Regions from separate parts of the Mangrovibacter phragmitis genome, predicted to be linked through region 4. Evidence: predicted binding sites of a transcription regulator. Region 4 holds the regulator's gene; each other region holds the start of a gene.

Region 1 (2,205 bases), 1.4 Mb from region 4:
CTCAAGCAGGACTATACCGTGGTTATTGTTACCCACAATATGCAGCAGGCCGCGCGTTGTTCTGATTATACTGCGTTTATGTATCTGGGTGAGCTTATCGAGTTCAGTAATACCGATAACCTGTTTACCACACCGCAGAAGAAACAAACCGAAGACTACATCACTGGCCGTTATGGTTGATTTGTCTGGCAGTGTTGAAACTGAAAAAGCAACCCATTTGGCGGTGTTATCACCGCTTTGCTGTAAAGCAAGTGTGTTGCAATCTGACAAAGCCTGTCGGGCATAAAGGAGTTCTGAATGGATAACCTCAATCTCAACAAACATATTTCTGGTCAGTTTAATGCCGAGCTGGAGCATATCCGTACCCAGGTGATGGCGATGGGTGGGCTGGTTGAACAGCAGCTTTCCGATGCCATTACAGCAATGCACAACCAGGATAGCGAACTGGCAAAAAACGTAGTAGAAGGCGATAAAAAAGTTAATATGATGGAAGTGGAGATAGATGAAGCCTGTGTGCGCATCATCGCCAAACGCCAGCCAGCCGCCAGTGATTTACGTCTGGTTATGGCCATCATTAAAACCATTGCTGAACTGGAACGTATTGGCGATGTGGCAGATAAAATCTGCCGCACAGCGCTGGAGAAGTTTTCCCAGCAGCATCAGCCTTTGTTGGTCAGCCTGGAATCGTTAGGGCGCCACACTGTGCAAATGCTTCACGATGTACTGGATGCGTTTGCGCGTATGGACATTGATGAGGCGGTGCGTATTTATCGTGAAGATAAAAAAGTGGATCAGGAATACGAAGGCATTGTGCGCCAGCTAATGACATACATGATGGAAGATTCACGCACTATTCCCAGTGTTCTGACTGCGTTGTTCTGTGCACGTTCTATCGAGCGTATTGGCGACCGTTGTCAGAATATTTGTGAGTTTATCTTCTATTTCGTTAAAGGTCAGGATTTCCGTCATGTTGGTGGTGACGAACTGGATAAACTATAAGGATAAAAACAGCCAAATCTTTCGTTGTCATAAAACTGTAATATTTAATACATTTTACTGTCATCTGTTTGTCCTATTTTGCACACCGTAATCATTCTAAATAGAAAACAGATTCAATACCTCTGCTGGAGACATTATGAACATTATGCGTACCACTGTCGCAACTGTTGTCGCCGCGACCTTATCTCTGAGCGCTTTCTCTGCATTAGCAGCAGCCAGCCTGACCGGAGCCGGAGCTACGTTTCCTGCACCGGTTTACGCAAAATGGGCTGACACGTACCAAAAAGAAACCGGTAACAAAGTCAATTACCAGGGAATTGGCTCATCTGGTGGTGTAAAACAAATTACTGCTCATACCGTTGACTTTGGTGCATCTGACGCCCCGTTGTCTGATGAAAGGCTGGAAAAAGAAGGTTTGTTCCAGTTCCCGACAGTGATTGGTGGTGTTGTTTTGGCTGTAAACCTGCCGGGTATTAAATCTGGTGAACTGGTGCTGGATGGTAAAACACTGGGCGATATCTATCTGGGCAATATTAAAAAGTGGGATGACCCAGCTATTGCCAAACTCAATCCAGGCATGAAACTGCCCGCTCAGAATATCGCAGTGGTTCGCCGTGCGGATGGTTCTGGCACTTCTTTTGTTTTCACCAGCTACCTTGCAAAAGTCAATGCTGAGTGGAAAGAGAAAGTCGGTACCGGAACAACCGTCAAGTGGCCAACTGGTCTGGGCGGTAAAGGTAACGATGGTATTGCTGCATTTGTACAGCGCCTGCCTGGCGCAATTGGCTATGTGGAATACGCCTATGCCAAACAAAACAATCTGGCTTACACCAAACTGGTGTCAGCAGATGGTCAGCCTGTTAGCCCAACGGAAGAAAGCTTCTCCAATGCGGCTAAAGGGGCTGACTGGAGCAAATCCTTTGCACAGGATTTGACTAATCAAAAAGGGGCTGATGCGTGGCCTGTCACCTCTACCACTTTTATTTTGGTTCACAAAGAGCAGAAGAAACCTGAAAGCGGTATTGAAGTGCTGAAGTTCTTTGACTGGGCTTATAAAAAAGGTGGTAAAGAGGCTACAGACCTGGACTATGCAACCTTACCTGACAGCGTTGTCGAGCAGGTTCGCGCGGCATGGAAAACCAGCGTAAAAGACAGCAACGGTAAGCCGTTGTATCAGTAATTTGGATGTTACCTTTCCCGGAAAAT
Region 2 (2,205 bases), 2.8 Mb from region 4:
GAAAGGCCAGCGACATAAAATTTACCAGGGGATGTACTTATTAATTGTACAAATACCGCTGAAAAACTGGACATCCTGGTCGCACATCACGTTAAAAACCTGTAACCACACCAGCAACGAGGCTAACAGTAGTAACACCAGGAGTACCCATCGGTATTTTCTCACCATCTTCTCCAGTCATCGAACATTGGTAATAAGGTAGCATGCTAATCTTAAACCAAGCATCTCTACAGAAAGGATACGCTTTTCAGATTCATCATATTGTCATATTCCCCTTAAGAATTGATGATACTGGAATAATATCAATGAGAAAGAGGTTTTATGCGCCTGATTATTCGGTTAGTTATTGCTCTTGCGGTATTGTGGGCAGGTCTGCTGGTGAGTGGGTATGGTTTATTAATTGGTTCACATGAAAATGCCGCCGGGCTTGGCATTAAGTGTAACTACCTGACGGCCCGGCATATTACGTCTGCGCAGTATCTGCACCTTGACAACAATTTTTTTGGTGTCGCCAGTTGCCCTCTGTTACGTAAAACTGACGAAGTTATCGATACCGGGCGATAATCAACAACGCACCGACTACCCGGTGCGTTTATCACATCTCAGAGCTGTTCAGAATGGGTAGTCGTTATAACCCATTTGTTGGGAAATAATGCGCGCAGCATTGTGCAGCATGCTGACGTATTCATGCAGTTTATCTTCAGAGAAACGCAACGTTGGGAACGAAATACTCAACCCGGCGATCACCACACCAAAGCGGTCAAATACCGGCACAGCGATACAACGCAGCCCTTCTTCCTGCTCTTCGTTATCTTCCCCAAAGCCTTGTTTGCGGACCACCTCCAGCACTTCAAGTAACTCTTCGGTACTGGAAATTGTCCGCTCAGTGCTGCGGGTATATTCGACATGTTCAAGAATCGACAAGACTTCATCGCGATCGCGCCAGGCCAGCAGCACTTTCCCAATGGCAGTACTGTGTAACGGGTTACGGCGGCCAATACGCGAATACATGCGCAGATTGTACATTGAATCGATTTTATGGATATAAACAATACTGTCTTCGTCCAGTGCACCCAGGTGAATCGTTTCTTTCGTTAAACGGGAAATTTCCCGCATCTGCAGATCAGCGCTACGAATGAGGTCGACGTTTTGTAACGCTTTTGCCCCCAGTTCAAACAGCTTAAGGGTCAGAGAATATTTTTCAGACTCCCCTTCCTGGGCAACATAACCCAGCGACTTCATGGTCTGCAAAAAGCGGTATACTGTGCTTTTTGACATCATCACGCGTTGCGACAGTTCAGTGATACCAATCTCTCGCTCCTCACCCAGCGCCTGAAGAATACCAAACACCTTCAGCACTGAAGATACAGAATCAGGCTGTTTATCCAGATCTGCCACTGACATTAATCACCTCTATCGCGCATGTTTTATAAAATTCAGAACCTTTTTTTAGTATATGTGGATGACAACTTGCCCGCAACGAGTCATCGCTTATTCGTTACAAATCTGCGACATATAGCAGATATATAAATGTTATAATGTGCACTATCATTACAATGTCGGTACAGCTCACATTTTTCTATGGAAAAAACACTTTCTGATGGCCTGCCACTACCCCAGCGTTACGGCGCAATAGCCACAATAGCGATTGGTATCATGATGGCCGTCCTGGATGGCGCAATTGCCAACGTTGCCCTGCCCACCATTGCCCGTGACCTGAATGCCTCTGAGGCGGCCTCTATCTGGATAGTCAACGCCTATCAAATCGCGATTGTCATTAGTTTACTCACATTCTCCTTTTTGGGTGACATGTTTGGTTACCGCCGGGTCTACAAGGCCGGGCTGGTCTGTTTTACTGCCACATCGTTTTTATGTGCCCTTTCACCCAACCTTGAAATGCTTGCAGCAGCGCGTGTCCTGCAAGGAATTGGTGGCGCAGCTCTGATGAGCGTAAACACTGCACTGATTCGGCTTATTTACCCACAGTATCAGTTAGGGCGCGGCATGGGGATTAATTCGTTTATTGTCGCAGTCTCTGCGGCGGCAGGACCAACTGTCGCTGCGGCAATACTCTCCGTCGCCAGTTGGCACTGGCTGTTTTATGTCAACGTTCCATCCGGAATTATTGCCCTGTTGCTGGCTATCCGTTTTTTACCCCCCAATCCGCAAGGTGTCAGAAAACAAAGCTTCGACTTACCCAGTGCA
Region 3 (2,205 bases), 2.0 Mb from region 4:
CCATCTTTGAGAAATTGCACTTCGTCTGCACGACGGGCAATGCTGGCGATGGGTGTATCATATTGCCCGATTTTACCCTGGTTAGAAAACCACCATGTCTGGAAACCAGCGCGATTAGCCAGTGTAACGATATTGTTCTGGTATTGCGGCTTACTGTTTTCAATCAGATTTAGCGTCAGCCCAAGCGATTTTTGTGTTGATGCGCTTGCAGATATGTAGTCGGAGTACAGGACGCCATTGGCGTGGCTTGCGAAAGGCGTGTTATCCCATTGACCGCCAAACGCACCCAATGCATCACGGCGTGCACTTTCACCAATGACCAGAACATAGATATGGTAGCGTGCTGCCACTTGCGTAATCTGCCAGGTATCTTTTTGTGCGGAGAGTCGCTGCATGCGTTTGAGTTCGCGTACTACTGACTGGTTATTCTCCGCGACATCTTTCACAAATCTTGCTACCGGGTAACCGGTATCTTTCAGCGCGAAAACCCCCCCGTATACCCGGTTTTGCACTGGAGCAATAAAAATACACACCAGGCTGAAGGCACAACAAATACCAGTAACATAACGTTTTGGTTGTGCTGCTTTTATCGGCCTGCGCAGAGCATATACCGTGAGTGAAAAAATGAGGAGAGTGACGGCGTAACTGTACCACGGAAAGAGCGTCAAAATTTCGGTCGACTCTTCCATATTTGTGGCATGCAGAGCCAATAATGTATTGAAGTTGGGAGCACCCCAAACCATGGCAAATGGATAGTAGAATGCGGCAAGCAGACCAGATATCAGAATAAGTAATTTCTGGCATCTGGGGGCCAGTGTATGAAGAGCAATGAGCAGAGAAGCAAATGCAAACGTATAGAAAAAACTGATGCCATAGCCCATGGATGTATTAATAAAAAAAGCCAGAACAAAATAAAATAATGGCCAGAAATCAAACGATAAACGTGTAATGGCGGGTGTGTCTTTAGTAATAAAGCTCATAAGTTATGACATCAAGAAACGCCGTTGCGACCCAGGCGGAAAGGTGTAGGTATACCTTGCTGTTTCATGTATCAGATTTTCTTATGCAAGGTGAGACGAAGATAAAGCGTTGCAGGGCTAACTTCAACGGGGCAGAGGTGTCCGTTTTGAGAGGAGGGTTACAAATTTGACAATAATATGACAGCCGCCGTTAACTGGCTGATTCACCACAGCAGATAAACAATTATCAGGCGCGTTTGTCGTCGCAATCTCGATGGGAGCCGCTAAGCCGCTCACACAGCAATTGCAATAACATCAGGCGTACTTTAAAAGGAGAATGACTGAACACGTTTAGGCACCTCTTTACTTCATTCATTGTGGCCTCCCTGGTGGCATCAGTAGCGTTACCAACTTTCCATGCTGGTTGTGTTATATACAGATATAGCATGAGCTATATTATATAGCTATGGCTATTTATGTTTTTTTTGCGTCAGGGACAGGCTGGATTACAATGACAGCCCCGTGATGACACCATCGCGAAAGAAAGAGGAATCACTATGGTCCGTCGCGCCGGAAAAAATAATACGGATAGCGCCACTCAATTAGTTAATGTTGAGGAACATGTTGAGGGTTTTCGTCAGGTTCGGGAGGCGCACCGACGAGAGCTGGTTGATGATTATGTTGAGCTTATTTCTGATTTAATTCGCGAAGTGGGCGAAGCTCGCCAGGTTGATATGGCAGCCCGTTTAGGGGTCTCTCAGCCAACTGTCGCAAAAATGCTTAAGCGCATTGCCGGAATGGGGTTGATAGAGCAGATTCCCTGGCGCGGTATCTTTCTGACACCAGAAGGTGAAGCTCTGGCACAGGAAAACCGGGTGCGCCACCACATTGTGGAACATTTTTTATTAGCGCTCGGGATAAGCCCTGAAACTGCCAGGGTAGATGCGGAAGGCATGGAGCACCATGTTAGTGAAGAAACCCTCGCGGCATTTGCGCGTTTTACCCAACAACAGCAGAGTGAGCAGGAACCTTGCTGAATACGGGTAATAAAAAAGCGGCCCGCAGGCCGCTTTAGCTTTAGCTTTATTTTTATAGAGACGCCGCATAGCCTCAGTTAAGGCGAACAGGCATACCAGAGCGTTGCTCAATGGCCTGGCTCAGGACTTCCTGGTTAACGTCGGGTTCATTAGTCACAGCCTGAACGCTTTTGGTCAGGGCAATTGGAACCACTTCGTTATTGGTCAGT
Region 4 (2,205 bases):
CGCCCAGCACGACAAGTGTGCAGCCGGTTGCCTGGAGTTGAACAACAAAGCGGTAATACAATTCGCGCGCGTAACTGGGCGGTGAGCCTGTATCGAAAATATCGCCTGCTACAATGACGGCGTCAACCTGGTGCTGTTCAACCATTTCGGTTAGCCAGTTTAGAAAGGCTGCATGTTCCGGAGCACGGCTTTTGGTATAGAAATTTTGTCCCAGATGCCAGTCAGAGGTGTGAAGAATGCGCATAACCTGTCCCGGTCAGAAAGCGAAGTGGTGATTATATACATGTGACGCATTAAGTTGCAGGTGTGTTGTCGTAAGCTGCGTAGCGGATTCCAGTGAGAATATGCGTTGCGACTTGTATTGCAGCAGAAGGAAACGCTTTGTCATAAAATGATATGACAGGTCATGTAATGGTCATTTTTTTCATAAAACTGTCATAAAACTGACGCATAATGACGCCGCGTTAAATTATTGTATATATTTACAGGGCTGATTATGGCGAGACGAATTCTGGTTGTGGAAGATGAAGCACCCATTCGTGAAATGGTGTGTTTTGTGCTCGAACAAAATGGTTTTCAGGCTGTTGAGGCGGAAGATTATGACAGTGCGGTAAACCAGCTCAACGAACCCTGGCCGGATTTAATTTTACTCGACTGGATGTTGCCGGGCGGCTCCGGGATTCAGTTTATCAAGCACCTGAAACGTGAAGCGATGACGCGGGATATACCGGTAGTCATGCTGACGGCCCGCGGTGAAGAAGAGGACCGGGTCAGAGGGTTGGAAATTGGGGCAGATGATTATATTACCAAGCCGTTTTCACCCAAAGAACTGGTCGCGCGTATTAAAGCGGTGATGCGCCGTATCTCTCCTATGGCAGTAGAAGAAGTGATTGAGATTCAGGGGCTCAGCCTGGATCCGTCTTCTCACCGGGTAATGACTGGTGAGAACCCACTGGATATGGGGCCGACAGAATTTAAGTTGCTGCATTTTTTCATGACACACCCGGAACGGGTTTACAGCCGTGAACAACTCCTTAATCATGTATGGGGAACGAATGTTTACGTTGAGGACAGAACGGTAGATGTTCACATTCGCCGTTTACGTAAGGCACTGGAACTCAGTGGGCATGACCGTATGGTTCAAACCGTTCGCGGTACGGGTTATCGCTTTTCAGCCCGTTTTTAATTATCTGGATGGAGTATGACCCGTGCTTGAACGGTTGTCATGGCGAAGGCTGGTACTTGAACTGGCGCTGTGTTGCATACCTGCTTTATTGCTGGGGGCGTTCTTTGGTTATCTCCCCTGGTTTTTACTGGCGAGTGTGACAGGCCTGCTTGTCTGGCATTTTTGGAATCTGTTACGTCTTTCCTGGTGGCTATGGGTTGATCGCAGTATGACGCCACCAACAGGCTCCGGGAGTTGGGAGCCGCTGATGTATGGTATTCACCAGATGCAGATGCGCAATAAAAAGCGGCGCAAAGAGCTGGGTAACCTGATCAAGCGGTTTCGTAGTGGGGCGGAGTCATTACCAGATGCACTGGTAATGATGACAGAAGTAGGTGCCATATTTTGGTGTAATGGCCTAGCTATTCAGTTGCTTAACTTACGCTGGCCGGATGATAACGGGCAAAATATTGTTAATTTGCTGCGCTACCCGGAATTTAACCAGTACATCAAAAAACGCGATTTTGCGCGTCCTTTCAATCAGGTGTTGAACAATGGCCGCCATCTTGAATTTCGTATCATGCCTTATACCGACGGCCAGTGGCTGATGGTGGTGCGTGATGTGACTCAGATGCATCAACTTGAGGGTGCACGGCGTAACTTTTTTGCCAATGTCAGCCACGAATTGCGTACACCACTGACAGTGCTGCAGGGCTATCTCGAGATGATGCAGGACCAGCCACTGGAAGGCGTGGTGCGGGAAAAAGCATTGATTACGATGCGTGAACAAACCTCCCGCATGGAAGGTCTGGTACGCCAGTTGCTGACGTTATCTCGTATTGAAGCGGCGCCAGCGCTGAGTCTTACTGATAAAATTGATGTTCCTCTGATGTTGCGTCTGGTGGAGCGTGAAGCGCAAACCTTGAGCCAGGGGCGTCACCAGATAAGTTTTATGGTTGACCCGGCGTTACAGGTTTATGGCAGTGAAGAGCAGCTTCGTAGCGCTATGTCTAACCTGGTCTATAACGCAGTGAACCATA

The links. The regulator PhoB, encoded in region 4, activates phosphate uptake and scavenging genes when phosphate is short. The targets are predictions, from matches to a motif close to CTGTCATAAAACTGNCNNAT.
Region 1: the regulator PhoB is predicted to act here: its motif matches at 1,024-1,043, upstream of pstS (phosphate ABC transporter substrate-binding protein PstS).
Region 2: the regulator PhoB is predicted to act here: its motif matches at 1,496-1,515, upstream of kdgR (DNA-binding transcriptional regulator KdgR).
Region 3: the regulator PhoB is predicted to act here: its motif matches at 1,145-1,164, upstream of MPHASIOC01_RS02585 (phosphoethanolamine transferase).

The regions. Positions count from the first base shown of each region.
Region 1 covers NZ_CP134782.1:5,746,711-5,748,915, forward strand. The annotation lists gene pstB (phosphate ABC transporter ATP-binding protein PstB) at 1-180, shown strand, start outside; gene phoU (phosphate signaling complex protein PhoU) at 298-999, shown strand; gene pstS (phosphate ABC transporter substrate-binding protein PstS) at 1,136-2,179, shown strand.
Region 2 covers NZ_CP134782.1:1,585,983-1,588,187, forward strand. The annotation lists gene mgrB (PhoP/PhoQ regulator MgrB) at 22-165, opposite strand; gene MPHASIOC01_RS07530 (YobH family protein) at 322-564, shown strand; gene kdgR (DNA-binding transcriptional regulator KdgR) at 613-1,404, opposite strand; gene MPHASIOC01_RS07540 (MFS transporter) at 1,582-2,205, shown strand, end outside.
Region 3 covers NZ_CP134782.1:555,936-558,140, forward strand. The annotation lists gene MPHASIOC01_RS02585 (phosphoethanolamine transferase) at 1-980, opposite strand, end outside; gene mntS (manganase accumulation protein MntS) at 1,207-1,335, opposite strand; gene mntR (manganese-binding transcriptional regulator MntR) at 1,517-1,996, shown strand; gene ldtB (L,D-transpeptidase) at 2,070-2,205, opposite strand, start outside.
Region 4 covers NZ_CP134782.1:4,341,008-4,343,212, reverse strand. The annotation lists gene sbcD (exonuclease subunit SbcD) at 1-244, opposite strand, end outside; gene phoB (phosphate response regulator transcription factor PhoB) at 497-1,186, shown strand; gene phoR (phosphate regulon sensor histidine kinase PhoR) at 1,209-2,205, shown strand, end outside.